Regions from separate parts of the Salinivibrio sp. AR640 genome, predicted to be linked through region 2. Evidence: riboswitches for the same ligand, from Rfam matches in the RefSeq annotation. Region 2 holds a riboswitch; the other holds the start of a gene.
What was found. A riboswitch is a leader RNA that binds a small molecule or an ion and turns the genes downstream of it on or off. The one in region 2 is predicted to bind thiamine pyrophosphate.
Positions count from the first base shown of each region.

Region 1: linked by a shared signal. The riboswitch ahead of thiB (thiamine ABC transporter substrate binding subunit) and the one ahead of thiD (bifunctional hydroxymethylpyrimidine kinase/phosphomethylpyrimidine kinase) in region 2 are both predicted to bind thiamine pyrophosphate.

Region 1 covers NZ_MUFD01000008.1:43,833-58,997, reverse strand. The annotation lists gene BZG75_RS06255 (PhoH family protein) at 1-1,304, shown strand, start outside; gene thiQ (thiamine ABC transporter ATP-binding protein) at 1,343-2,041, opposite strand; gene thiP (thiamine/thiamine pyrophosphate ABC transporter permease) at 2,035-3,624, opposite strand; gene thiB (thiamine ABC transporter substrate binding subunit) at 3,630-4,616, opposite strand; TPP riboswitch at 4,669-4,770, opposite strand; gene BZG75_RS06235 (DUF547 domain-containing protein) at 4,809-5,600, opposite strand; gene leuD (3-isopropylmalate dehydratase small subunit) at 5,745-6,347, opposite strand; gene leuC (3-isopropylmalate dehydratase large subunit) at 6,357-7,778, opposite strand; gene leuB (3-isopropylmalate dehydrogenase) at 7,803-8,894, opposite strand; gene leuA (2-isopropylmalate synthase) at 8,897-10,459, opposite strand; gene BZG75_RS06210 (phosphatase PAP2 family protein) at 10,989-11,528, shown strand; gene BZG75_RS06205 (MJ1255/VC2487 family glycosyltransferase) at 11,525-12,652, shown strand; gene BZG75_RS06200 (AMP-dependent synthetase/ligase) at 12,827-14,617, shown strand; gene BZG75_RS06195 (acetolactate synthase 3 large subunit) at 15,017-15,165, shown strand, end outside.
Region 2 covers NZ_MUFD01000003.1:141,555-156,719, reverse strand. The annotation lists gene BZG75_RS03275 (replication initiator protein RctB domain-containing protein) at 686-2,665, shown strand; gene BZG75_RS03270 (DMT family transporter) at 2,993-3,871, shown strand; gene BZG75_RS03265 (GNAT family N-acetyltransferase) at 4,039-4,665, shown strand; gene BZG75_RS03260 (bifunctional diguanylate cyclase/phosphodiesterase) at 4,639-6,945, opposite strand; gene BZG75_RS03255 (HAD-IA family hydrolase) at 7,362-8,144, shown strand; gene BZG75_RS03250 (DUF3081 domain-containing protein) at 8,163-8,426, shown strand; gene BZG75_RS03245 (sensor histidine kinase) at 8,503-10,374, shown strand; gene BZG75_RS03240 (putative bifunctional diguanylate cyclase/phosphodiesterase) at 10,371-12,200, shown strand; TPP riboswitch at 12,255-12,355, shown strand; gene thiD (bifunctional hydroxymethylpyrimidine kinase/phosphomethylpyrimidine kinase) at 12,418-13,287, shown strand; gene BZG75_RS03230 (ion channel) at 13,311-14,336, opposite strand; gene BZG75_RS15610 (methyl-accepting chemotaxis protein) at 14,511-15,165, shown strand, end outside.

The sequences.
Region 1 (15,165 bases), on a different contig from region 2:
ATTCCTTCCAAGAACACGATGTCGTGATTCCTATGACCGTCCTCGAAGAGCTTGACCGTATTAAAGATAGCAAGCGTGATGTCTCTCGGGATGCCCGTGTGGCGATTCGTGCCTTGGAAGATATCTTTAAAGAAGCCACACCCGATGAAATTGGCGAGGGTATTGTGGTTGGTAAAGGCGATGCGACGGGTACCGTCTCCATTCTGGCTGATTTTGAGATTAAAGAAACGGTCCATGCCTTTGCCGATAAAGCGGGCGATAATCGCATTTTAAATGCGGTGTTATACCTTCAAACCAAACGCTCACCGCGCAAAGTCGTGCTGGTGACCAAAGATATCAATATGCGCCTGCGTGCCAAAGGGGCGGGGGTGATGTATGTCGAGGATTACCGTACCGACCAACTGATTGATGATGTTCGGTTGCTCACCAAAGGCTTCCATCAATGTGCGGGCAGTTTTTGGGATAAAGTGGGGCAATGCGACAGCCAGGCCTATGGCTCCGAAACACGCCACACATTACCGGCTGAGCTATTAGAAACGCCTTTTGTGAACCAGTACTTATTGGATGAAAGTGACGACTTCGCCGCACGAGTGCAAGCCATTGATGGTGATAAAGCGATCATCAAAGATCTCAGTCGAGAGCGATTAATGAACCGTGCTGCTTGGGATGTTAAACCGAAAAATATCTATCAAGGCATGGCAATGGATGCGTTGCTTGATCCCACGATTGATTTAACCATTCTGACAGGGCCTGCAGGCTGTGGGAAAACGATTTTAGCCATGGCTGCGGCATTAGAGTTAGTGGTAGAAAAGGGCATGTACGATAAGATTATCGTTACTCGTAATACGCCAGATATTGGCGAGTCGATTGGTTTTCTCCCCGGGACAGAAGAAGAGAAAATGCTGCCATGGCTCGGCGCAGTGACCGATACCCTCGAAGCCTTACACATGAATGATGAATGCACCGACGGTTCGATGCGCTACATTATGGAAAAAGCGAATCTGCAGTTTAAATCGATTAACTTTATGCGCGGGCGCTCGATTCAAAACGCGTTTGTGATTTTGGATGAGTGCCAAAACCTGACCGCCTCTCAGCTTAAAACCATTATCACCCGTTGTGGGGAGGGGACTAAGTTAGTGTGCTCGGGGAACTTAGCGCAAATCGACTCTTCCTATTTGACACCTGTAACATCCGGACTGACTTACATTGTTGAGCGGTTTAAAAACTTTGAAGGCAGTGCGTGCGTGTACCTCAATGGTGTGGTGCGAAGCCGGCTGGCTGAGTTTGCCGAAGAGAACCTTTAACCATCAAGGTGGCGGCCTCTATGCCGCCACTGATAGGGTTACGCCGTGACACCGATATAATCACGCATGATGGCTGGCGGTGTCTTGAGCGTATCAACCGGATCGTGAAGCTGGATTCGGCCATTATCGAGATAGATAAATTGATTGGCGATCGCTTGTGCATCGTCTGGATGGTGAGTGACCATTACCACCGTCGTGCCTTGTTCTTGAGCGGTACGTTTGACCAAGGCTAACATGTCTTGTTTTAGCGCCGGATCAAGTGCCGAAAAGGGTTCATCGAGCAGTAATAAAGGCTGGTTGCGTGCGATGCTTCTCCCCAAGGCGATGCGTTGGCGTTGGCCGCCCGATAGTTGGCTGGGTAGACGAGATAAATAATCGGTCAACCCTACTGCGTGTGCAGCATGGCGCACGGCCTCTTGCTGTGTGGCCGTGAGTTTAAGCGAGGGAGACAAGCCAATTGCCATGTTGTCGAATACTGACAAATGGGTAAATACGTTGTGCTCTTGAAACAAGATAGACAGTGGCCGCTGGTGGGCGGGCGTCGTGGTGACAGGCTTGCCATCAATAGTGATCTCGCCACTATCTGGCGCGATCAGCCCAGCAATCAGTGATAATAAGGTGCTTTTGCCTGCACCGCTGGGCCCGAGCACAGCCACAATCTCTCCAGGGGCTATTTGGGCATCAAAGATCATCCAATCTTGCTGGTAACGATAGTGGACATTGGAAAGCGTCAGCATGCGTGTCTCCATTGGATCAGACGAGTGATTAGGGCATAGCAACCCAAACTGGTAAGCAGTAATAGCATGGCAGCGGCAGCGCCTGCGTCCATTTGGTAGCTCCCCATCAAGCGAAACAAATAGAGCGGCAGGGTTTGAAAATTTTGGCTACCAAAAAGTGCGATCGCACTAAGATCGCCCATCGATAACACAAAACTCACCGCCGCGCCGCGCGCGATCGGGGCGCGTAAACACTGCCATTCGATAAGACGTAGACGGTTGACACCTTTTAGCCCCAAGGTAGCGCAAAGATTGTGATAGGACTGGGCAAGTTGATAGGCGGGCGCGCTCAGTACTTTTATTAAATAGGGCAACGCCATCAGGGCGTTCACGGCCATCACCAACCACAGCGCCAAGCTGAATACATCGCTAAACTGGCGAAACAGTAAAAAAAGCCCGGTACTGAGGACAATACTGGGTACCACCAAAATCATCGCCCCTAACGTTTCAATGCCATTCGCTTGTTTCTTACGCCCGTTCAAGCGCCAATGACGACTAGCTAAGATGACAGAGGTGGCCAACACGAAGGCCAAGACGGTTGCTCCGGTAGCGATAAGCAGTGAATGCATGGTGGCTTGCCATAATGCCGTGTCGCTCAGCACAATTAACGCGCTAGGGTTAAGGCCACGCGCGATCACAACCCCGAGAGGTGGTAGAACCAACAATAAAGTCAGCGCAATCCAGAGACTGTCCCAACACTTCGCCGTGCGACTATCGAGTGCCGATGGAAGCGGTTGCACTTCGCTGGGGGTGTTGGCAATCGGCCGAGTCAGTGTTTGCACAATAAAAGCAAAGGTGCCGCACAAGAGCATTTGCCACAGCGCCAGAGCGGCACCGGTTTGTAAGTCAAAATCAAAATGAATGGCTTGATAGATAGCCAATTCAATGGTGGTCGCTTTGGGGCCACCGCCTAATGCCATCACGGTGGCGAAGCTGGTGAAACACAGCATGAATACCAGTCCGACGACATGGGGTAGACTTTGCCGCAGATAAGGCCATTCAAGGTGGCGAAAACGTTGCCAGCCTCTTAGACCAAGCTGGGTTGCCAGGCGCCTTTGATCCGCCGGGATCCCTTCCAAGGCCTGCACCATCAATTGGGCCGAAAAAGGCAGGTTAAAGAAAACATGCGCAAGCAAAATGCCGCTTAAGCCATAGAGAGAAAATGGCATCGCCGCATCAAAGTACGCGAAGGCTTGTGCAATCCAACCGCTACGGCCGTAGATGGCAACCAATCCAAACACGCCCACCAATACCGGCAGCACCAGGGTCATGGCAAACAGTTTGAGTAGCCAAGCTTTCCCTGGAAATTGTCGCCGAGCCAGCGCATGGGCCACAGGAATGGCGAGCCCAACGCTGAGCACCACAGATAAGGTAGCCTGCTTAAAGCTAAACAGCGTGACATGGCGCAGATAGGCATCTTGCCACAGGGCGGACAGCTTCAAGTCTTGACTGTGTAAGAACAGCGCCCAGAGTGCGCTGCCAATTAATAACACGACCAAGCTGGCCGCGAGACTGCCCGGCCAGGTTCGAGAAGGGTTAAGCATCGACGTTATTCAACCAAAGCGGTTTGCCAATCGCGCACCCATTGCTGACGGTTACCCATCACTTCATCGGGCTGGTACAACAGGCTCTCTTCTGGTTTGTTCAGCGTATAGAAGGCGTCAGGCAAGCTAACATCAGTGACCGGGTACATCCACTGCGTGGTTGGGATCACAGACTGTGCTGCGTCACTGAGCATAAATTGTAGAAACGCATCGGCGCGTTCTGGTTGGTCGGTATAAGCAGACTTCGCCGCCACTTCAATTTGCATATAGTGGCCTTCTTCAAACATGGCGGCGGCAAAGCGGTCATCATCGTCAGCGACCAGGTGATAGGCGGGCGAAGAGGTGTATGAAAGCACCATATCTGCCTCTTTGTTGAGGAACATGTTGTACGCTTCGGTCCAGCCTTTGGTCACGGTAATAGTGTTGTCGGCAAGATCGCGCCATGCCTGCTGGCTTTGATCGCCGTATACTTTTTGGATCCACAGCATCAAGCCTTGGCCAACTGTTGACACGCGTGGATCTTGGTAAATCACACTGATGTCATCACGCTCCTCAATCAAAGCTTTCAAGCTTTTGGGTGGGTCGAGCAAACGCGTGGTGTCATACACAAAGGCAAAGTAGCCGTAATCGTAGGGGATAAAGTAGGGATTATCCCAACCGCCGGGTACCTGCAGGCGCTCCGTATTCACCGCGTGCTCGGCGACAATGCCGCTACGCTCAGCTTCTTTCATCAAGTTAGTATCCATACCGAGTACAATATCAGCCTTGGTAGTATTGCCTTCGATACGTAAGCGATTAAGCAGAGCAGCACCGTCACTAAGAGACACAAACTCTAATTGGCAGTCACAGCGTTTTTCAAATTCGGCTTTGATTTTTGGCCCTGCGCCCCAATCGGCGATAAAAGAATCATAGGTATAGACCGTCAGAGGGTCGGCGGCACGGGCGCTGAGTGATAACAGCGATAAAGAAACCAGAGTGAGAACAGAGGTAATAACTTTCACAGCACGCTCCTAAGTTGGGCGTGGGTGTTGAGGCAAGTTGATGGCAACATCAAGTCTCAATCCCTACGCCAGTGTTAGCTGGATCAGGTTCGATGGGTTTAGCGCCGCGCGCAATCTCAGCCATGAGGCTCCCCAATGAGTACGGTGCTATTGTACTGATTGGCTTAGTGTTCACCAAGCCTTTTAGTCCGCGAGTTGGTTAAGCGTCCAGTCGTAGTCATAATCCAAGCGTGCATCCTTGGGAAGCTTGATGTCTCTATATTGATTGATATGGGTGATCACCCCTTGTTCACTGCCGCCAAAGTCAGTCTCAAACCACTCATAGATAGAAGAAAGCTGCCACTGATTACCCTGCTGACTCACGCCTTTATCACTATTAATAAAGGTGTAGGCGGCTTGTTCTAATTGCGCATCCAAGGTGTCGGCTTGAAAGGCTTGCGGTTGCAGGTTAGGGCAGCCAAGGCTGGCACAATTGACCGCATAGTGGGTACGCGGATCTTGCCATAGCGGACGCAAAATACGGTGTTCGATTTCATTGAGCGTGAGGGCTTCGCCCGCCACCGTCACTACGTCATCATCCCACGGACCAAAGCTAAAGAGTCCGCCTAGCTTGGTGATCGAACCGATTGGATAGGCGTCCAAAATTAGCTTTACGGTGACTGAGTTGTAGAGATTAACCCAATACGCGTATTGTTCGTCTTTGCTCAGGGTACGCGGATCGCGCTTGGTAAGCATGCGAATGTAATGATCGAGGGTCGCTTTTTCGGCCTCGGTGACGGCTGCGTAGTTAAATAAGGTGTGCTGCCCCTGAGGCTGTAAATACTTATCGAGTAATACTTGCCAACTGTGATGCGTGAAGGTGGCTTGGCTGTCAGGATTATGTGCATCCCACATTGCCCAGTAGTCCGCTTTGGGCGCGGCTTGGCTGATGAGCGGAAACACTAGCCCGAACAGAAGTATCAAATGTTTTTGCATTGTCAGTCCTTAATGCGATCAAACCTTCTTTGAGACTAGACCAAGCGAGTCAGCGGTTGGTTTCATTGAGGATAGAAAAATGGGAAGGAACGCCAATAAATGCGGAATAATCAGCACTTATTGGCGAGAGATGAGTGGATGGTATTACACCAAAAAATCAGGTATTTGCTGCTCAAAGCGCGAAATTTCCGCTTCGTGCTGTAACGTCAGCCCGATACTATCCAAACCTTCGAGTAAGCAATGATGGCGAAAATCATCCATCTGGAAGCTAAAGCAGTGTTCACCGGCACGGATGGTTTGGGCGGGCAAATCTAGCGTTACCGTCGCACCTTCATTTTCGGCCACATACGTAAATAAAGCATCGATTTGGCCTTCTTCAAGGGTCACCGGCACCATTTGGTTATTAATGCAGTTGCCATAGAAAATATCGGCAAAACTGGGGGCGATAATCACTTTAAAACCGTAATCATCCAGCGCCCAAGGAGCATGTTCGCGTGACGAGCCACAGCCAAAGTTTTCGCGGGTGAGTAACACGCTCGCCCCTTGGTAGCGAGCTTGATTGAGCACAAAGTCAGGGTTCGGTTGCTTGCCCGCATCATCTAAAAAGCGCCAATCGTGAAACAGGTGCTGACCAAAGCCAGTACGGGTGACTTTTTGCAAAAACTGTTTGGGAATGATCGCATCGGTGTCGACGTTCGCCGCATCCAATGGAGCAACAATGCCGGTGTGAGTGTGTATGCCTGACATAAGGCCTCCTTATAATTGGTTAACGTCGACAAAATGACCGGCAATCGCCGCCGCCGCGGCCATCGCCGGGCTGACCAAGTGGGTACGTCCTTCACGGCCCTGGCGGCCTTCAAAGTTACGGTTGCTGGTGGACGCGCAGCGCTCTTTAGGGCCCAAGCGATCGTTATTCATCGCCAGACACATCGAGCAGCCAGGCAAGCGCCACTCAAAGCCCGCTTCGCGGAAAATCACATCCAGCCCTTCTTGCTCTGCTTGGGCACGCACTTGCTCGGAGCCTGGCACCACCATGGCATGGACGCTATCTGCGACGTGCCGACCTTTGGCGACCGCCGCGGCTGCGCGCATGTCCTCAATTCGAGAGTTGGTGCATGAGCCAATAAAGACTTTATCAATTTGGATATCTGTTATGGCTTGGCCTGCGGTTAGCCCCATATATTTCAGCGCGCGCTCCGCCGAGTGGCGCGCGATCGGATCTGCCATGTGCTCAGGGGCCGGCACGCTATCGTGCACACTAACCACTTGGCCGGGGTTGGTCCCCCAGGTGACCTGATGATGAATTTGACTGCCATCGAGTGTCACGACACGATCAAATTGCGCATCGGCATCCGAGTGCAAGGTTTGCCAAAAATCGACCGCTTGCTGCCATTGTTCACTTTTAGGAGCAAATTTCTTGTCTTTTAAATAGGCAAATGTGGTCTCATCGGGGGCGATCAGGCCAGCTTTTGCACCCAATTCGATCGCCATGTTGCAGACCGTCATTCGCCCTTCCATGGACAAGTCGGTAATGGCGTCACCGCAAAATTCCACCACGTGTCCGGTGCCGCCGGCATGACCGACTTGGCCGATAATCGCTAGGACAATGTCTTTGGCGGTGATCCCGGGGGCGGTTTTGCCCGTGACTTCAATTTTCATCGTGCGGGCGCGGGATTGCTTGAGTGTTTGGGTGGCCAGTACGTGTTCGACTTCGGAGGTACCAATACCAAAGGCCAGTGCACCAAAAGCACCGTGAGTTGCCGTATGAGAATCACCACAGACGATGGTATTGCCAGGCAAAGTAATCCCTAACTCGGGCCCCATCACATGGACAATGCCTTGGTAGGGGTGATTCAAGTCGTACAGGGTGACGCCAAATTCTTCGCAGTTTTTAGCCAAGGTTTCCATTTGGATGCGCGCCATTTCCCCTGACGCGTTAATGTCTTTGGTTTCGGTGGAGACATTGTGATCCATGGTGGCGAAGGTTTTGCTCACTTGGCGCACCGGACGGCCTTTCTCTCTCAGGCCGTCAAACGCTTGTGGCGAGGTCACCTCATGCACCAAGTGACGGTCGATATACAGCAGCGGCGCTTCGCCTGGTTGCTCAGTGACCACGTGAGACTGGTGAATTTTTTCGTACAAGGTCTTGGCGCCTTGCTGGGTGTTTGCATTCGACATAGCTCGTATCCTTACGGGTAATGATTATGCGCCTTGGCGGATATAGGCGGCGATACGATCGCCCATCTGCTCGGTGCTCAGTGCTGGATGATTACCGGCCAGATCGGCCGTCAGTTCACCGGCTGCCAGCGCTTGGCTCACTGCGTGTTCAATTGCACAGGCCGCGTTTTCTTCGCCCAACGAGTAACGCAGCATAAGTGCCGCCGATAAAATTTGCGCCACTGGATTAGCAATGTTTTGCCCGGCGATATCGGGCGCGGAGCCACCGGCGGGCTCATACAAGCCAAATTTACTCGCGTTCAAACTGGCTGAGGGCAGCATGCCCATGGAGCCTGTGATCATCGCGCACTCATCAGAGATGATGTCGCCGAAAATATTTGAACACAGCATCACATCAAATTGCGACGGGTCTTTAATCAGCTGCATGGTCGCGTTGTCGATATACATATGGCTTAAGCTGACATCCGGATAATCTTTTGCCACCGCTTCTACCACCTCGCGCCACAGCATTGAGCTTTGCAGTACATTGGCTTTGTCGATTGAGCACACTTGTTTGTTGCGAAGCTGGGCGGATTGAAAGGCGATGTGTGCGATGCGCTCAATTTCATAGCGATGATAGACTTCCGTATCAAACGCCTTTTCCTCGCGGCCTTCGCCTTCGCGCCCTTTGGGCTCACCAAAATAAATCCCGCCGGTCAGCTCTCGTACCACCACGATATTAAAACCTTGGTCGGCAATATCGGCGCGCAGCGGACAAAAGCTTTCGAGACCGGTATGGATTTGTGCCGGACGCAAATTACAAAACAGACCAAAGTGCTTGCGTAGCGGCAGTAAGGCACCGCGCTCCGGTTGTTCGGTTGGCGGTAAATGCTCCCACTTGGGGCCGCCGACTGAGCCAAATAAAATCGCATCGGCTTTTTCACAGCCAGCCAAGGTGTGTGCGGGCAGCGGCGAACCATGGGCGTCGATTGCAGCACCGCCAACCGGATAATGCTGACGCTCAAAGGTGACAGCGAATCGCTCGCTAACCGCATCAAGCACTTTTTCGGCTTGCGCCATCACTTCGGGGCCGATACCGTCGCCGGGTAAAATTGCAATTTGGTGTGCGCTAGCCATGTTTATACTGTCTCCTGTTTTAAATGGGATTGTTCCTTAATCTGCGCAATTTTGTTGGCGCGATAAATAGCATTGATCACGTTTAATAAAGCTTCGCCGGAGGCCTCGATAATATCGGTTGATACCCCGGTGCCGTGATATTTACGGCCTTTGTAGTTGGCAATGATATCGGCTTGGCCGAGGCCATCTTCCCCTTCTCCTTTGGCGGTCAGATCGAATTTATCCAGCTCAATGTCATAGCCGGTGATCCGATATATGCACTGGTACAAGGCGTCGACGGGACCGTTTCCAATCGCCGCTTCGCGTTTTTCTTCATCGCCACATTGCAACTTGATGCTGGTGGTCGCCATTAGGCTGCCCGATTGCACGCCTAGATAGTTGAGCTTATAAAAATCGTCCTCTTCTTTGAGGTTGTTGAAGAACATTAAAGCTTCTAAGTCGTAATCGAACACCTGACCTTTACGATCTGCTAACTGCAAGAATGATTGATACAAGGTCTCCAAATCATAGTCTTGCTCGTTGTAGCCAAGGTTATCCATATGGCTTTTCACCGCCGCGCGGCCGGAGCGACTGGTGAGATTCAATGATTTTTTACCCAATCCAATCGACTCTGGCGTCATGATTTCGTAGGTATTTTTGTTTTTCAGCATGCCATCTTGGTGAATGCCAGAAGAGTGGCTAAAGGCATTGGTACCGACCACGGCTTTGTTGGGCTGGATTGGCATGTTGCAAAGTTGGCTAACCAGCTTACTGGTGCGGGCGATTTCAGTATGATTTAAGCCTGTCTCCACGCCTAACAAGTCAGCGCGGGTTTTTAAGATCATTGCAATTTCTTCTAGCGCACAGTTACCGGCGCGCTCGCCGATGCCATTAATCGTGCCTTCGACTTGGCGGGCGCCGGCCTGTACAGCGGCAATAGAGTTGGCGACCGACATCCCCAAGTCATCATGGCAATGAACAGAAATCACCGCTTTGTCGATATTGGGTACGCGGTTGAACAGGTTGGCAATGATATCGCCAAACTCACTGGGGACCGTATAGCCGACTGTATCTGGGATATTGACCGTGGTGGCGCCAGCATCAATTGCTGCTTCGACCATGCGGCATAAATTATCAATCGGGGTGCGTCCGGCATCTTCGCAGGAAAACTCCACATCATCCGTATACTGGCGCGCATGTTTGACCGCACGCACGCCCATTTCTACTACGTCATCGTAGCTGCGGCGAAGCTTGTCTTTGACATGAATGGTAGAGGTGGACAAAAAGGTGTGGATACGAAAAGCATCGGCGGCTTTGAGCGATTCCGCTGCCACATCAATGTCTTTAGGAACAGCGCGAGACAAAGCACAGACACGGGCATGCTGCATATGCTGAGCAATGGTACGTACGGACTCAAAGTCGCCCGGAGAGGACACAGGAAAGCCAGCTTCAATGATGTCTATTTTCAAACGATCCAAAGCTTGCGCGATTTGCAGTTTCTCTTTGACCGTTAAGCTTGCCGACAACGCCTGCTCGCCGTCACGTAATGTGGTGTCAAACAGAATGACTTGGCTGTTCTCGCTCATGAGTAACTCCCTGTTGTGTTTGCTGGCCGCCGTCATGGCTCTTTAATTGGCGATATGTTTTATTTTGGCGACATTAGATACAAAAAAACCCGCGTCTGGCGCGGGTTTTTGAGATTTGGCATTCACTGTTTTCTGCCCAAAACCTACCCGCGCGACTGGGTCACGATAAGGAGGAGAATGAGGCGTAGGTGAAACAGTGTCATGCTGATGTCCGTCAGTAAATATTCTGTTACCAGAAATAACAGAGCGATGGGGAAAGCGTCAATCTGAAAAAAACAAAACCCGTTTTCTGCGCAATACAAAGGCGAGAAACCGGTTAATTAAACTGCTTTTTACACTAAAAGTTAGACTTTTGTGCTGTGGTCTGGGGCGGCTTTGTCCACCCTGCATTATTTTACTTACGCCAACACAGCTGATCTTAAGCGGCGACGGGGCAGAGTAAATTCATTGAGATGTCCCAATAACGTCACCGACCTGTCACACCGGCTGGCTAATGTTTAATCATCAGCTCGCTGTATTGGGAGATACCATGAGACGCTTTGCTGCGATTCAACGCTTTGACCACTCGGTATCGACACTTTGCCTATCGCATCGCTTTAGCGCTGACACCGCCAAAGTGGCCCGTGCCGTTTCCCACTCGGGCGATGGGCCTCTTTATATCGTGGTGGGGTTAGCTGCTTGGTGGCTGCAAGAAGCCGTGGGGCTCTGGTTTTTACTCACGGGGCTCACTGCATTTGCCATTGAGCTGCCAATTTACTGGGTATTAAAACGCAGTTTCCGGCGCACACGTCCTTCGCAGCTACCCGCCTTTATCACGCCGTCTGACCTATACAGTATGCCATCAGGCCACACCGCAGGTGCCTTTTTAATGGCCTCTTTGCTGAGCATCTTTTTCCCATCGCTCACGCTGTTTGTATTTATTTGGGCGAGCTTGATTGGCATTTCTCGGGTGTTACTGGGTGTGCATTTTGTGACCGACATTATTGTGGGCGCAGGGTTAGGGATAATGTGTGCCAACTTGGCGCACAGCATCACCGCGGATCTTTACGGAATGGCAGGTCTTTCATGAAGCTTTTATACGGTGTTCAAGGAACCGGTAACGGCCATATATCGCGAGCCCGAGCGATGGCGCGTGCTTTGGCAGAGTACGATGTCGAGGTTGATTTTATTTTTTCTGGTCGGCCGGCAGAGCACTATTTTGATATGACGCCATTCGGTGACTATCGGACCTTTACCGGGATGAGCTTTGTGAGCCGCGATGGCAAAATTGATATGTTGGCCACGGCGAGACACAATCACTTGGCACAGCTGCGACGCGATATACGCCAGCTTGATGTATCAGACTATGATAAGGTCATCTCTGATTTTGAACCCATCAGTGCGTGGGCGGCGCGCCAACAAGGAATACCCTCGGTAGCCATCAGTCATCAAGCCGCGTTTTCTCACGCGGTGCCCAAACACGGAGAAACTTGGATTAATCGTCTGATTATGCGCCACTTTGCGCCAACAGACTATGCCATTGGCCTGCATTGGTATCACTTTAACCAAGCGATTTTACCCCCGATTATTGATACCAGCCTGCCGAATGCAACAACGGTGTCGCCCGTTGCGGAAAAGGCGGTACTGGTCTATTTACCCTTTGAATCTTTATCTGCGGTCAGTGAGTTGTTGTTGCGCTTTAGCCAGCCTTTTGTCTGCTTTCACCCCGAGGTAAGCGCGCCCGAGCAGCGAGAAAACCTTACGCTTATGCCGCTGGGCAAAGAAAGCTTTCACTCGGCGCTACATCAGTGCCAGGGGGTAATAGCGAATGGGGGCTTTGAACTTCCGTCTGAAGCGCTGACGTTGGGTAAAAAACTGTTATTAAAACCACTGTCTGGTCAGTTTGAGCAGTTAAGTAATGTCGCGACACTCGCCCAGCTTGGCTTGGCGCACACTATGAATAGCTTGGATGCGCGTGCTGTCCGAGAATGGCTACAGACACCTGCAGTGGACGCGATTGCATACCCAGATGTTGCTAAAGCTCTGGCGGAATGGCTAGTCAAAGGTGAGTTGGGCCAGACGCGCAGCCTATTTCACCATTTGTGGGCTCAGGTTGATTATCCGGAAACAGTCGAAGAGTCGATCTTAGACTTCAACCGCTTATCAACACGCGTTGAGCCGAACCGATTGAGGTTACAGCGGCTGAACCGTTAATAGGATCCGTTATGCACAAGGTGACTGATTAACGCCTCAACGCCGCTGAATCACGTTTTTACATTTTCACTAGAGTATTCGCTCGATTTTGCTTGTTTTTACCCGAGCGGTCAGTAGACTCGCTTTATTATTTGAGCGTACAAGTGTTCGCCTAAAGGTGAGCCCAAGAGAAGCATAGTGAACACCCAATACCATATTGTTACCCGCCTTCGTGAGCAAATTCGCACTCAGCATCAGCGAGAAGCGATTCGCTTCCAGCAACACAACCAGTGGACAAGTATTAGCTGGCGTCAACTCGGCGAGCGTGTTGATCAACTGTCTCGCTGTTTACTCAAAGCCGGCTGTCAGGTTCAGCAAACCGTCGCTATCTTCGCGCCAAACAGTGAAAAGTGGGCAATGTTAGATTATGCCGCACTGCAAATTCGCGCTGTGCCGGTGCCGATTTACGCGACCAGCACGGCCCAGCAAGCGGCATACATTATTAACGATGCCGATGTGCAATGGATTTTCGCGGGTGACGATCAATTGGAAATGGCGGTAGCGGCGTTGGAGCAATGCCCAAACATCAAAGGTGTGGTGGCGTTAAGCCAAGAGACGCCGGTGCCAGCACATCCTAAAGTGTGGGATTGGGCGAGTTGGTTATTGCAAGACGATCGTGGTCATCAAGCCGAATTAGAGACGCGCATTGACGCACGCTGCATGGACGATCTGATCACCTTGATTTATACCTCAGGCACTACTGGGGAGCCCAAAGGGGTCATGCTCGATTATGCCAACGTCGCGGCGCAGCTTGATGTACATGATCAGGTGCTCGCCATTGAACCGCATGACGTCTCTTTGGCGTTTCTGCCCTTATCACATGTCTTTGAGCGTGCCTGGAGCTATTACGTCTTACATCGTGGGGCGGTCAATGCCTATCTCTCAGACCCGCAAAAGGTGCGATCGGCATTGGCGTCGGTTCAGCCAACAGTGATGTCGGCCGTACCGCGTTTTTACGAAAAAATCCATGGAGCTATTCACGACAAACTCAGTCGAGCCACCGGCGTTAAACCGCATTTATTCCGTTGGGCCCTGCGCCAAGGCGAGCGTCATGCTGCTCAGTTACGTGCTGGCCATTCACTGTCGCGGCGCCAGCAATGGCAATTGGCGTTGGCCGACAAGCTGGTACTCAGTAAGTTGCGTGCGCTGCTGGGTGGCAAGATGCGCTTGATGCCATGCGGTGGGGCGCGTCTTGACCCTGACATTGGCGCGTTTTTCCATGCAATCGGTATTAACGTGAAGCTCGGTTATGGCATGACCGAAACCACGGCCACCGTGTCTTGTTGGGATGATACCTGCTTTGACCCCCAGTCGATTGGTTCTCCGATGCCCGGCGCCCAATTGCGCATCGGTGAGGATAATGAAATTCAAGTGCGTGGGCCGATGGTGATGCGTGGCTACTTCAATCAGCCCGATGCGACGGCGGCCACCTTTACCGCGGATGGTTTTTTGAAAACCGGCGATGCGGGGTATCTCGATGCTCACGGCAATGTATTTATCACTGACCGAATTAAAGAGCTGATGAAAACGTCAGGCGGTAAGTATATAGCACCACAGCGGGTAGAAGGCGCTTTGGTGCGTGATCATTTTATCGATCAGATAGCGGTGGTGGCCGAGGCGCGTCATTTTGTCTCTGCCTTGATTGTGCCTTGCTTTGATGCCTTAGAAGAGTGGGCGCGAACGGCTAACATCGAATATCAAAATCGCAAAGAGCTGTTAAAACATTCTGATGTGGTGGCCTTGTTTGAAAAGCGTTTACAAAGCTTGCAACATGAATTGGCCAAATTTGAGCAAGTCAAACGCTTTACCTTGTTGCCACAGGGCTTTTGTATGCACAGTGGTGAGCTTACGCCAACCATGAAGTTGCGTCGTAAAGTGATCCTGTCGCGTTACCAGCATCATATCGACGCCATGTACCAGCGTTGACGGTTTCTAGCTAGGGGGCTCATTGGTGAGCCTCCTCATACGCTGTTTTTATCCCTTTTCTCCTCTTTATCGCCTTTTGTCGGAATAGCAAATCTCGCAAGCCGATGCTTTTTTAGTGAATGTTGTCGATTTACTCCCTTCTCATCAGCGTAATCCAGCAACATACACTCAACATCTAGTGATTAAATGTAAATACTGGTTAGCCAATGGACAGTTTTGCAAATAAAACGTTACATTGGAGGTCGTTTCTGTCGAGGCGGGCCAACGAACAATCTAACGCTACCTTACCGCCAGTATTTGGTTTTGATGTCCGTGTGATCACACCACCAGTACATCCAAGTGTAAGGAGCTGGATTAGGCTAAAAGTAAGTCCTAACTATGCAAACAGGGAGGCGTAGAGTGGAAATGTTATCTGGTGCCGAGATGATCGTGCGTTCCATGATCGATCAAGGCGTAAAACATATTTTTGGCTATCCAGGCGGGTCGGTGCTGGATATTTACGATGCATTGCATGAAAAAAGTGGTATCGATCATGTGTTAGTGCGTCA
Region 2 (15,165 bases):
TACGACTGATGAGAAATGGGCTGACTCTTGAACAACAAGATCATCATACATGATCATTGTTCCGCATCCGGACACATGCTGACTGATGGCGATTATACTGTTAATGTCATTTCAACTTGAGCAGGCGAGACACGACTTTCTCGCCACATTGCTCACAACATAGGCAGCATTCCGTCTGATTGAGCAAAATTCGCATCACTTGATCATTGTTCCATGATGAAAACACGGCTGTTTGGCTCTGATAACACCATCCAAACAAATAAAAGCATTCCGAGGTTGTGGATAACGTGTGGAATACACTTGATCATTGATGCAGTAACTGTTTGATCATTGATGCGATACGCTGATGATCATTGGTTCAGGCCTCACTTGATCATCGTTGGTGAAGTATGTTGATCATGCCTCCAATGCTTTGTTGATCATGCTTTCGAGAAGGTTTATTTTATAATCCCTATAAATCAGTCACCTATAGATTTTTCATCGCCCGGATCATAAGATCAGATCATCAAATTAGATCAGAATAATCATAAAGATCAGTTAAAAGATGCAATAAAAAAGATCTTTCTTTTTGGGTCTATTTTTATTAGGATTTCCCTGGAAGTGTGATCGATTTACGGCTTTCGTCACCTCAACATTAAAGAATAATGCGCTTTGAGTACGCCTGCTATGAAGGATCTTAACTGACATGAGTGCCAGTAAACCGGAAAAAATATTAATAAAAGCACCTCGTTCCCACAAAGACGGGCATCTCTTCGAAGTGCATGGACAACTGGTCGACTGGCTTGCGCAATATGAGCATTTTAAAGGGGTGACCAAAAGCATCTTAGAACTGCTCAATTTGATTTCAGTGCGCGGGTTTTCATCTCAAGATGGCTATGTCTCTACCACAGAACTTGTTGACGCCACCGACGGTCAATTAACACGTGCTGCCATTCAGCAACGATTACGTGCGGCGGTGCAATTAGGCCTTTTTCTTCAGCAGCCGGTTCGTTTTGAAGAAGGGCTGGCAGGTAAAACGATGCTCCACCGCTTTGTCAATCCAAGCCGTCTCATTTCATCACTTGGCAGTGCGGGATTGATGACAGAAAAAAGCCGAGATGAAGTCAAACAAAAACGCTCTAAAGCGCTGGCACAAACGCAAGTAAACCGCCAACTTCTGAGCGAGCACGGACTGGGAACGCCCCCAATGATGCCTGGCGAAAAAGATCAGATTTTGGTTTCTCCAACAAGCTGGGCGGGGATCATTGATCAAGCTTTGGCGCCGCCACGGACAAAAAAAGCCTATCAAAAATCAATGGTTGCGATCAGCGGGACCAAAGCCATTATTGAGACACGATCAGCCAAGTCGATCATGACGGTGGATGATCTGATGACGTTATTCGCATTATTTACGTTAACCGTGCAATACCATGATCACCACTTACCGAATTACGAGCTACAAACCCAATCGATTGGCAATAAAACCCCCATTTACATCACTGATATTTTGCAACTACGGGGTAAAAAAGACAGTGGACCGGCACGTGATGCAATCCGAGAAAGCATCGATAGAATCGAGTTTACGGATTTTCAACTCCACGAATTGACCGGCCGTTGGCTGAGTGAAAACATGCCTGAAGGGTTTAAAAGTGATCGCTTCCGCTTTTTAGCTCGGACCATTACCGCATCAGAGGAAGCACCAAAAGAAGGTGAAGATGGGGAAGTTAAAATTAAACCCAATCTGTATATCCTGGTGTGGGAGCCGTCGTTTTTTGAAGAATTGATGACGCGTGATTACTTCTTCTTGTTCCCGCCTGAAATTTTGCGTCAGCATACACTGGTATTCCAGCTCTATTCGCTCTTCAGAAGCCGTATGTCACGTCGTTTGGAAGATTCGATGCTACTGAGCGAGTTAAACCAAAAAATGGCGCGTAACATTGAATGGCGACGTTTTTCGAGTGATTTGATTAGAGAGCTTCGAAAACTGGCAGAAGGCAAAGTCACTGAATCGATTTTTGCGGTAAACCTCTGGGGATATCACCTAACGCTGACACGCGAAGACGATGAAAAAAAATATCCGGATTACCGGATGGATATTAAATGTAATGTCGATGAAGTGATCCGTTACTCCCGCGCTAAAATGTATAACGAAGGTAAACGCTCGCTAGCGCCAACCATGCCAAACCCATTGCGCAACGAGATCTTACCCAGCCAAGACCTTGATCAACTGTCCGGGATCATCGATGGCGAGTTTGAGCCTATCCAACGCAAAGAGAAAACCAGCGGCCGTTTGGGGCGCCGTGTTAAGCAACGCAAGCATCTGGTTGAGATCAATGCTGACGAGCTGACCATCGTTCTCTCTAAATATACCTCAGAAGAGGCGTTACAACGCAGTATCACCGCGCTCTCAGCAATGACAGGGCATCCGTCTTCAGTGATCACTGAAGAGTGTCAAGGTTATCTAGAAAAGCTTGATTGGTTACGCGTAGGTGATCAAGTGGTGCCTTATGAAACACTCAGCCGTACGATTGAATTTTTTAATCAGCAACAGCAGGAACGTCACCTATCTATTGAGAAATTAATCTCAGGGTTAGCGGTGCGCCGTAAAGTGTGTCAACGCGTGTTTGACGGCCACCTGGATGGGCAAGTGCTTAGAGCGTTAGATGACATTGCAATGAGTGGCTAACAACCCCGTTATTTTGCACAGGCTTGACGCATAACTGACATGCATTCACGGATTGGCGTTAATATAGCTCCCGATAGATACCTTTGTCCTATTTGATGTCTTCATGACATCGTTTGGCTAAATGCTTGCCGAGCGGGCCCTTGCCCGCTTTTTTTCCGATTGTTTTTTCGCGTAGTTGTACCTTGTATTGCTTGCACAACCCATTCGACATGGTCGCCTATCATAGTCCCCCCCCTAACTGTTTCTATCGACTTGGTTTCATTCTTCTATTTACACTGTAAACTGCCTGTTTTAATTACACGCGATTCGCGTTTCAATGAGGCAGTTATGCCGGTTCTGTTGCCATTTGCCGCGGTTTTTATTTGGTCGGTGAATACCATCGTAAACAAAATGTCAGTGGCGGTCATTGCACCTGGTGCGATGGCCTTTTACCGTTGGTTCTTTGCCATCTTGGTGCTCACTCCCTTTTGCCTACCTACCCTATGGCGTCAGCGGCGTGCGGTGATAACCTACGCGCCGCGGCTTGCCTTACTCGCCTTACTTGGCATGGTCACAAACCAGTCTGTCGCCTATTTTGCTGCGCAAACCACCACAGCGACGAATATGGCATTGATCATGTCTTTGGTCCCAATGCTCAGTCTCTTTATGAGCATTCAACTACTGTCTCAGCCACTTACAGTGCGAGCCATTGTCGGTGCAGGGTTATCTATCTCTGGGCTGATTTATATGCTGACAATGGGAAAACCACTAACGTTGTTGACCAGTGGGGCAACCATTGGCGATGGGCTCATGTTAATTTGTGCCTCGTCGTATGCACTGTATTGTGTGTTATTGAAACGATGGTCGATGGCGATTTCTAATTGGGTCTCCGTTTATGTGCAGGCCTTATTCGCGGTAATCATGCTGATCCCCGTGCTTTTGGCAGCACCCAGCCAAAACATTGCGACTGAAGCCTACCCATTAGTGGGATTTGCCGCCTTAGGCGCATCGGTGCTGGCACCGGCAATCTGGCTACAGGCGATCGCGCTCAATGGGGCCAGTCGCACCGCAATGTATATGAATCTATTACCGGTGATGACGGCAATAATCGCCGTCATCTGGCTAGGGGAAGTCTTAACGCCATATCATATTATCGGGGGAGGATTTGTCTTATTGGGCGTTGGGCTGTCTCAGCAATCGACGCGCCAAACTGTCCGTCAACGCTGATAAGCGTCTACACTTTCAAAAAGAAAGTGAGACGGAGGTAGCCAATGTGGTGGTTAATTGAGTTAAACTGGATGCCTTTATGGGTAACCCCCACCATGCGTCGCTCTGACGTGTCAGAGCCGTCGCCGATCGTATGGTAACAAGGAGCAGGAGAGCAATAAGCCTACATGGACGTCGACTTATCCCATCACGCTGCGGTGAGTATTCGCGCAGCACAGCGTCAAGAAGCGCGCTATTTTTGGCATAATATCTACCATTCCCGTGCGTGGAAGCAATACGACGCGCCTTACAGTCCTATTGAGCCGGTATCCTATTGGTCGTTTCGGTTTGGCCTTTTCCGGCGTTTTCTTGCAGGAGATACCGCTCAAGTTATCTGCGTTGATAACAAGCCCGTCGGTTACGTCACTTATTATTGGGAAGACAAGCGCACGCGATGGCTTGAAGTGGGGATCACCATCTTTGATCCCGCATGTTGGGGAAAAGGAACAGGGCGGCAAGCGCTGACACTATGGATAGACCAACTGTTTGCCCGCCACGCGGTGAATCGCATAGGCCTAACGACCTGGTCCGGGAATATTGGCATGATGCGGTGCGCCAGAGCGCTAGGCATGCGCGAAGAAGGGCGTTTACGTGCTGTCCGCTACTATCAAGGTGAATATTACGATTCACTGCGCTATGGCGTCTTACGTGAAGAATGGCTGCAAAGCCAGGTCTCCGTCGCGCAACAAAAAACGGCAGCCCAAACAGCCTCTCTCCAATCGGCCGCATCAGTTGCGTACCAGCCGAATACATGAATTTAGATTGGGCGAAATCCAAGTTTCAATTGCCTGGCGTTCAATAGGGCGGGATAACACATAGCCTTGGAGGTAGTCGCATTGATGCTCGCGTAGCCAACAGAGTTGCTGTTTGGTTTCTACTCCTTCTGCGACAACAGTCAGTCCCACCGCGTGAGCCATCGCAATCATTCCTCGACATAAAGGCGCCGCTTTTCCATGGGGTTGGTCAATGCCCATAATAAAACTGCGATCCATTTTGATGACATTAAACGGATATTGTCTTAGCAAAGAAAGTGATGAATAGCCGGTGCCGAAGTCATCGAGATATAACGAAATCCCAAGTGCATGAATACGTTTCAAATTACGCTGCACGTTGTCAGAATGTTCAAGCACTGCAGTCTCGGTCATCTCGAGCCCAAGGCAATGTGGATCAAAGCGATGGGCGGCAATTAACGCGGCAATATCGTCTGCAAAAGTCGGAGATTGACACTGTTTGGCCGAGACATTCACAGTAATCGATGGGCTTTGCCCGGGAGGTAAGCGCAAGTGCCAATTCTCTAACACCTCAGCGACTTGCTCCAATACCCATTGACCTAATTCATTGATATAACCCGTTTCTTCGGCTATTGGAATAAACTCCGCCGGTGATATTGTGCCCAGCGTGGGATGCTCCCATCGCAGTAGTGCTTCTGCATGACTCAATTGTTCGCTATGGCTATCAAAAATGGGTTGGTATACAAGATGAAATTGATGATGTTCGAGCCCTTTCTTTAAGTCTTGCTCCAAAATAAAGCGTTGTTGGACCTTTGCGAGCATCGCCGGTTGAAAAATAGCCACGCGTTCACGGGTTTGTTTTGCGTGATACATAGCAATATCGGCTTGTTGGATAATATCAGTCACCGATTTATTTGATTGGCCGACTGAAGCGATACCGATACTGGCAGATATATTTATCACATGATTTTCGATGTAATAGGGGGTACTTAGCGTTTGAACCAGTTGCTTAGCTTTGGTTTGCGCCAAGGCCAAGGAGCTATCAGCGTGGAGCAGTACAACAAACTCATCACCACCAAACCGATAAACACGATCGTCTGTTACTGCTTTCTGAAGCCGTTTCCCCAACTTTTTGAGTAAGGTGTCGCCAGTTACATGACCGAGTGAGTCGTTGACGACTTTAAAATTGTCCAGATCAATAAATAATAATGTGATGCTATCTGAAGGTTCCGCACTGATTGAATGTACGGCTCTCTTTAGTGCTTTATCCAGTGCAGTGCGATTAGCAAGTCCAGTCAAGCTATCATGATGGGCTTGATGGGTTAACTGTTGCGTTTGTTGACTCACTATCTGTTTTGCCAGTAAAAGGCGATTGGCATAGGACCAAAAACTAGCAAGAATCGATAGCCCGAGAGATAAAACAAGTACACCAACCACACCGGCATAAATCAGATCCGTGTGTAACTCCCTAATATCGGTAAAGGTGACGAGTAATCCCTCCTCACTACCGGCAATAGGAATCGATATTGCCGACGAATGGCTGTTGTACCATTGATTGAGCGTGCTTGATGAATGCGTACTAAAGACAGATTGATGACCAAATGCCTCCTGAGCGACCATGCCGACACTAGGCCCAGGCGTCTTGCTTTGCCACAACGCGGGTAAAAATCTATCAAAATATAGGGTGGTAGAAAGAAAACCGAGTAGCTTTCCATCCCGTTCAGTAATTGGTGCAAACCACCGTATGCCGTGGCCTTGCTCGTCATGAAAAAGCCGCGCCTCAGGGTGACGATTAAAATATGCCCGCTCCATGGTTTGGGTATTGTCACACTGAGAATCTGCTCGCCAGCCTAAATAGCCCTCTTCAGCGGCTTGTGGTGACACATACAAAGCGGGAAACGTATCGCTACGCATGACCCACCGACAGACCTGCTCGTTTAAAGGAGGGAAAGGATGATACTGATCTTGTTGGGCCGCAAATTGTGCTAACTCAGCGCGATTAACTCGAGGGAGCCACATGACGCTGTTGAGTCCAGATTGCTTTTGGGTGTGATTATCGATGAAAGCGTGGAATTTTTCGCGTGTTGGCCCATTTTCTTGCTGCAAATACAATTGTGCTGACAACTGAAGTTCATAGAGCTGTGAAAAAGATTGACCTAATGAATAACGGTATTTTTCAACCTCGGCTGAGAAACGACTCTGCTGGCGTTGATTTTCTAGTGTGTAAACTGACCAGCTAGCGACGCTTGCCACGGCTAACACAAGGAGATAGCGCCACAAAGGCTGCTTAGGCAGATATCGCATAAAAATACATCGACTGTCACTACTGAGTGCCACACGATACGGCGCGATTATGACAATCACGACGCAAACGTATGTCACTTTTGTGAAAGCCATCAGGTAATAATACACCACACCCTTAAATAAAAAGTCAAAAATATGACGGTTTTTTATACAGGTTTAACGTCGGTATCATCGCCAATCAAGATCTAAAAGTGTGACTTTGATCACCACGATGTTAGTGGCTTGATTCAACACTGAAGTTTGTACTTTACCGGTCATTTATCCATTTTCTTTTCCATGATCCCAAATATTATCCGTCGTATTTTGATAGGTCGACGCTAGCTTCTCTGCTAACGTTGAAACGTCATTGGATTCGATTTATGAACCAGTTCTATCTTTTTTAATTTTATTAAAATTATGAATAAAAAGGGGTTTTTATGGTTAAGTTAGAGAGCGTCTCTGCGGTATGCTTTGACTTAGACGGCACACTCGCAGACCCTTTTGACGATCTGTATGAGGCGGTTAGCGGTATGTTACGTGGCTTAAGCTTGCCTGATGAAGATCCTCATGCAATAAAAGATTGGATTGGTGATGGGGCGGATTTATTGATCCACCGCGTGTTAACTCGACACATCGACGGGCGCGTATCGACCCGCGTGCTAAACCAAGCGCGCGCGCTCTTTTTGTCCTCATACCTAGGCAGTAAACCGCCAAAAACTCGACTGTACCCGGGCGTGCTTGCGTGCCTTGAAACCTTATCGCAGCGCCACATCCCGATGGTGTGCACCACAGATATGCAAACGGCGCATGCTAACAGCTTACTGCGAGCACTTGGCGTTGGGCATTTTTTCACCCGGATATTGGGTGCCGATGCAATGTCTGTTGGCAAGCCGGATCCGGACGGTATTTACGAAGCGGCCGCCATACTTGGCGTTTCACCCTTGGAACTGCTGGTGGTGGGGGATTCGGTCAGCGATGTGCATGCGGCTCGCGCCGCTGGCTCGCCAGTGATTTGTGTTAACTATGGCTATAATTACGGTACAGGGATCCAAAAGGCCTGTCCGGACACTACCCTTGATACATTGGCCAGTTTGCCCAATATCATTGCAAGGCCCAATCGTTTGGGTGTACCGGGACAGGGTGTCACCGCCCCACCGGTATTAGCAGGCTCACTGCGTGGTCGTGCAATGCGACCTAAAGGGGGCGCACAATTTCGATAATATAGCCAGGAGGGAAGCGTGAAAAACGAACTCGATCCGACCCATCTGCTTCGCGCGTTTGAGATAGTCACGGAGTTTGGTGAGAAAATAGAAGATGGACACCGCTTAGATGGCATTGACGCTTTCTCAGATTATGACGGCTATACCATTTATTTAGCAGGAAATGGGGTACAGTTACGTGTGGGGTTTCACAATACGTATCATCTCGACTACGAGCATGAGAACCTTAAAGAGCAGTTCCTGAAAAAGGTCGATGCGCTAGTCAAAAACTATAAAAGATAGCGACGGATAGGCAATGCATGCCGGACCGTCACACGCCCCACAATGGGGCGTTTTTTATAGGTCAAAGGCAGGGAGCATGGACAGCGAACCAATCACCACAAACCGAACACGCGGGACTCAAGCCCATTATCAAGCGTTAGTCAACAGCGCGGCAGCCGCGATCTTGGTGATTGATGAACGCGGCATTATTTTAGATGCGAACCCGTTCACCCACCGATTATTGGGTTATCACCCGCAACAGCTAATCGGAAAGAATGTTGATTGTTTAATGCCGTCGGAGCACCAAGGGAAGCATGACCATTATTTACGGCAATATATAACAACAGGCCAGGCAGCCATTATCGGTACCGGCCGGCGGGTTGAGGCACGGCATCAAGCGGGGCATGTGGTCCCCATTCATCTTGCGGTCAGTGAAGTGTGGGTTGAAGACCGGCGAGAGTTTATTGGCATTATGTCTGATATGCGCGCGCTGACTCAGGCTCAGACGCGTATTAAACACGAACGCAATCAACTCAAAACCATTATTAATGCGATCGCCAATCCTGTTTTTGTCCGAGAGCTGGGCGGACGATATTCGCTTGCAAATTACGCCTGCCTACAAGCATTAAATGTCGAGCATGTTGAACAGCTTGCTGAAGCAATTCATGGTGCCTTGCCTGAGGGAATGCACGAAACCCTCAATGCGCTTGATCACCAACTGACGCTCGATGGTGAACCCGTTCATGTCGATGTGACATTAAGAGATGGTCGGACTTTTAAGCTCGCTAAAACGCTTATTCGCCACGTAGAGGGAGAGCCTTACGCCATCGTGACTGTTGGCTATGATGCCACACCATTGCTGCAAGCGAAGCACGAGGCAGAACGCGCCAATCAAGCCAAAAGTGATTTTCTCTCTGCCATGAGTCATGAGCTGCGCACGCCTTTAAACAGTGTGCTCGGTTATGCGCAACTACTACAACGATCCTCTTCTCCTCGCTTGACGGAGACGCAACGGCAATATGTCGATCAAATTCACCAAAGTGGTCGCCACTTACTCACCTTAATTAATGATGTGCTGGATCTTGCCAAACTTGAGGCAGGAAAAACGGTGGTCAATGTCACCTGGTATCCGGTTCGCGCCCTTGTCAGTGATGCCGTTCGAACACTACTCCCGCTCGCACAGCAACAGCACGTTGAGTTAGATGAGTGCCTACCGGCGGATCTGAGTGGCGATCTGTATGTGGATCCAACCCGTTTCAAACAAGTGTTGATCAATTTACTCAGCAACGCGATTAAATATAACCATCCTCAGGGGCGAGTATGGGTTGAAGCCAGTCATCCATCGTCAACCTTGACGATCTCTGTATCAGATACCGGGATCGGTATTGCTGAAAATCGGTTAAACCATCTTTTTGAGCCTTTTAACCGCTTGGCCGCCGAACAATCACAGATTGAAGGGGCAGGTGTGGGGTTAGCGGTGAGCCATCAATTGGTTGTGCAAATGCAAGGCGAGATGTCAGTAAAAAGCCAGCCAGGCAAGGGCAGTTGTTTTGCAGTAACGTTCCCTTACCGAGCGTCGACGCGACCTGACGATCAAGGTTGTACGTGTCTCCGCGTGAGCCAGCCGCATCGCGTGCTCTATATTGATAATAACAGTGCCCGCCAGCGCCTGATGACCGATTGCTTTGAAGATTGGCCAATGTTGACACTCTATCATGCGCATGGGTTGTCACTGGCTGAGGCTGTTGCGCTCGCGTCTCCGCCATCGTTAGTCATTATGGCGGCTGATAGCGTTGCGGCAACGCCCGAACAAATACAAGCACAATTTGGCGACAACCCACTCATTGTTCTGACTGACAACCCATGCGACGAACCACATAACAAACCGACATTACGACGTTTATCGCTGCCGCTCTCGTCAGCGGACTTGGCTGAGGCCATACAATTATTATTAGAGGAGAGGCTATGACAAAGGATCCGTCACAAGCACATATACTGATCATTGATGATCGACCGGAAAACATTCACTTACTGTCTACCATGCTCAAGCAAGCCGGTTATCAACAGCTGAATGGGCTCACCGATCCTCGCCTTGTTACCGATGCTCTCTCCCCCGTTCCCGACCTGATTTTACTCGATATGCGGATGCCGCAGCGCTCTGGCTTACTGGTGCTGGATGATCTTAATGACGCTTTAGATGAGCATTGCCCGCCCGTGATGGTACTCACCGCAGATAATGACCTGAATTTGCGTAACCAAGCGTTATGCCGTGGCGCGATTGATTACATCAGCAAACCCTTTGATCACGATGAGGTGTTGCAACGGATTCAAAACCTTTTGTATCTGCAATTGAAAACCCGTAAAGAGCGCGATCAAGCGGCACGGCTGCAAATGCTGGTTAACAAACAAACGGCGGCTTTACGCGCGCTTTCTTTGACCCATCCGTTAACCGGGCTACCAAATCGTCGCGCATTATTAGATGCCGCTGAGCGCCAGCTGAGCAAAGGGCCGGTGACTGTGATGATGATTGCCTTAGATGGCATGGAAGCGGTGACCAAACACCAAGGTCATTTAATGACAGAGGCACTATACAAACAAGTGGCCAATCTGCTAGCCAATAGTACAGTGGCGCGCCCACATCGCATTGGCGTTTGGGATAGCACACGACTGGTGATGCTGATTGAAGAACACGATAACCATGCCGTAGAAAAAGCCGCGCGCATCAATCGGTTGATCAGCGGACATCACACGCTCGATGGGCGTTTAATGTTTTTACGTTGCCACATTGGTATCAGCCGCACGGAGCTTGAGACACAAGATGTGGCGCAACTGTTTCGTCAAGCCATTTTAGCGATTCCGACGGATGACCAACTTATCGGCGAATATCAGCCTGAGCTTGACAGCCAAGCTCAGCGCGCGCATTTGATTCGCACCGAATTAGGGCCAGCACTGCAAAGCGGACAATTATCACTGGTGTATCAACCCAAATGGCGATTAGACGGCGGTTTGATGATAGGCGCGGAAGCGCTGTTGCGTTGGCAGCATCCGACCCTTGGGGCCATCAGTCCGGCGGAATTTATCCCCATCGCCGAACGCAGCGCAGACATGATCCAACTGGGCGACCACGTACTGGTGATGGCCTTAGCCGCGGTTGAATGTTGGCGAAAAAATAAACTGATCAACGATAGCTTTCACCTGTCAGTCAATGTTTCTGCCCAGCAGTTTCGCCCCGGCTTTGCTGACAGCGTCTTAGCTCGGTGCCAGGCAGTTGATGTCCCTTTGCATCTGATTCAATTAGAGGTGACAGAATCAGCACTGATCCAGCACATGTCGGTGGCACTGAAAGAGCTACAACAATTGCGAGATGCAGGCATGCATATTGCCCTCGATGACTTTGGCACCGGCTACAGCTCGCTCAGTTACCTTAAACAGTTACCGGTCGATTGGGTCAAACTTGATCGCAGCTTTATCCAAGACTTGGCTACCAACGCCAGTGATAAGCATTTGGTGGGTAGCGTGATTGATTTGGCCCATGGCTTTGGTCATGGTGTGGTCGCCGAGGGCGTCGAAAAAGAGGACCAGCAGTATGTGCTACAAACCATTGGCTGCGACCAAGTGCAGGGCTTTTTATACGCACGGCCCCTAATCCAAGAGGGATTTGAACAACTGCTTAAAACCGCCAACCAAGGCAACGCGACCATTAATAACAACGCGACGATCAATAGCAATGCGACGATCAATAGCAATGCAACCATTAATAGCAATGCAACCAGCAATAATAATGAGATAGCCTAAACGCGCAATTAGCACCCTCATACTTGCGCTTTATCACTAAGGTTTATATTCTGACCGTGTTAGTCGGGGAGCAAGCAATTGCTGAGACTGCGAAAGCAGGACCCGTAGAACCTGATCCAGTTAGCACTGGCGGAGGGAACTGACGTGCTCAGCACACAAGGTCGCGCCATCGTGCGTGGTTTTGTCTCCTTCCGCCCCTCATGATTAAGGGGCCAATATGAACCAATCACCACCTGTTATTCTCACCATCGCCGGCTCAGACAGCGGTGGGGGGGCTGGTATTCAAGCCGATATTAAAGCGATTTCAGCCACGGGCGGCTATGCCTGCTCGGCGATCACCGCCTTAACTGCACAAAATACCTGTGGCGTTGAGGCCGTCTCGCCGGTCGACCCAGCGTTTGTTCGCGCGCAACTGAACGCTGTGTTATACGACATGCCGGTACGTGCCGTGAAAATCGGCATGCTCGCCAACCAAGCGATTATTCGCGAAGTAGCCGCTGTGCTCGCGCGCTCCCCGCACTTACCGGTCGTGCTCGATCCGGTCATGATCGCCACCAGCGGCGATCCGTTATTAGATGATGACGCCATGGATGCACTGATCAATACGTTGATCCCGCGCGCGACCATTTTAACCCCCAACTTGCCAGAAGCCGCGCGTTTAACCGGGCGTCCTGTTCCGACAACCACCGAGGAGATGTACGCCTTAGTGCCGGCACTGCGCAAGCTCGGATGTCCGTATGTGATGCTAAAAGGTGGGCATTTGCATCATGCGCCAGAGAGTCTGGATGTGTGGATTAGCCGAGATACGTGTCAAACCCTGAGTGCACGCCGCATTGAAACGCCTAACACCCATGGCACAGGCTGTTCACTGTCCGCGGCGATTGCCTCGTTTTATGCGCAGGGACTGACACCCATTGACGCCGGGCGAGCGGCTAAGCGTTATCTCACTGACGCCTTAGCGCATAGCCAACAGTTAACCGTTGGAAGAGGGGCAGGGCCGGTACATCATTTTTTCGCCTACCCCGCTGATGAGAGTGTTTATTTATCCAAGCATGCGTTGGTTGAATCGCATGCTCTCGTTGAATAATGCACTTTGATTAAATAGCGTGCTTACGCGGCGGACCAATGCGGCAAGCGCTGGGCGGCGATATAAAAAAGACGGTCGCCCGGCAATACTTTTGTCCCCATTGGCGGGTTTAAGATAATACCTTGGCCTTGGTCGATCCCAATTAAGGTGGCGTCATATTCTTGCTTGAGCTGACCAAAGAGATCGCCGGTATCGATTTCTGTTGCGTTACTCGGATAACGAGCACAGTATTGCGTCATCCCTTGTGACGTGCTCAAAAGCTCATGATGCAACTGACTTGAACCGGGATCCACCGCCGCTTTTGCTAGCATTTCGACCGACACCGACGGCACACATTCCGCATGCGGGTAGTGCTGTTTGAGGATTTGGCTTATCGCATCATCTTGAAAATAAGCCAATAAATGCGCTGACGGATTTTTATGTGCGCAGAACAGAGCCGCTGACAAAGTAATATCATCTTCTGGGTTATCAATAATAATACTCGAGGCATGCTCGACCTTGGCGCGGGCAATGCCTTCAGCATCGGTAAAACTTGCCACGCGCACAAATTCCACCTCACCAGGCAGTGGGTTTTCGATTTCTGCGCGTGCACAAAGCACAATCGGGCGCTCACCGTGTACTCCGCTTTGCAATAAACGAATTAGCTGTATCGTACGTTGTCCGTTCCAGCCTAAGATAAGAAGATGATTTTTCACACTAATACTCCGTTTTCCTTGTAACCCGCGTCGCCAATAATCCACCAGTGATCCGGTGACATGCCCAATCACCACCGCAAACAACCCTAAGCCGCCGGGAATAATCCAAAAAGACGTGATCCATTGCCCCCACTCAGTAACGGGGGAATAATCGCCGTAGCCAACGGTCGAGGCCGTCACAATCAAGTAATACACATAGCGGCTCAGCGACTGGGTCATCGCGGTCTCGCCCGCCCCATATAAAAGTAGCCAGCCAATCACGCCATAGGCGAGTACCACCAAGCCGAGCATACGCCCGTTCAAATGGGCGAAGCGACTGATAATCCAACGTTTAAAAAGCAACCAAAAGGTCATAAATTTTCGCTCATTCACTTCAGTGATCGCAGTATGAAGTGATTTGCGTCAGGTTTACAGTGTAAATCAGGCGCTTGGCGTCAATGCGATCACACTTTGCTTGGATAATCCTACAAAGCCAATTTAAAGCGTTAAAATATTATAAAAAGCTTAATTACATCATTAGGAGTCAGCGTGTTTATATCTCGGCGTCAACTTGAACAAGAGCAGCAAATGCAGGTTGCTCTGCAGCAAAAAATTGAGCAAATTAATCATACCATCGACGCGCTGAATGCAGAGAAAGGCGCATTGCAGGCAGAGCTGGATACCGTCGCGAAAAAACGCCAAACCGGCAAAGCGATCGACGCCAACTTATGCCACTTTGGTGATTCGATCAACGCCACCCAATCCTCTCTGGCCACCTTGGCGGACACCATTAACGGTGAAAAAGAGCGTGTGACCGAAGTGAGCCATCAAGCGGCATCATGCGCCGAGCAAGTCAATGACCTTGCGCGTCATGTACAGTCGTTATCTTCGCAATGTCAGCAATCGTCGGAAGCGATTCGCTCGCTCGATCAACACGCCCAAGAGGTGAGTGGCATTGTCAATTTGATTCGTGATGTCGCCGATCAAACCAACCTGCTGGCGTTAAACGCAGCCATTGAAGCGGCACGCGCCGGTGAGCAGGGCCGAGGGTTTGCGGTGGTTGCCGATGAAGTACGCAACCTTGCCGAGCGCACGTCCACTGCCACCCAAGATATTACCCAGCTGGTGGAAAAAATTCGTGCGGGCAGCAGCCATGCGTGCACGCTCACCGATACCCTTGCCACTGAAGCCATTCAATACAGCG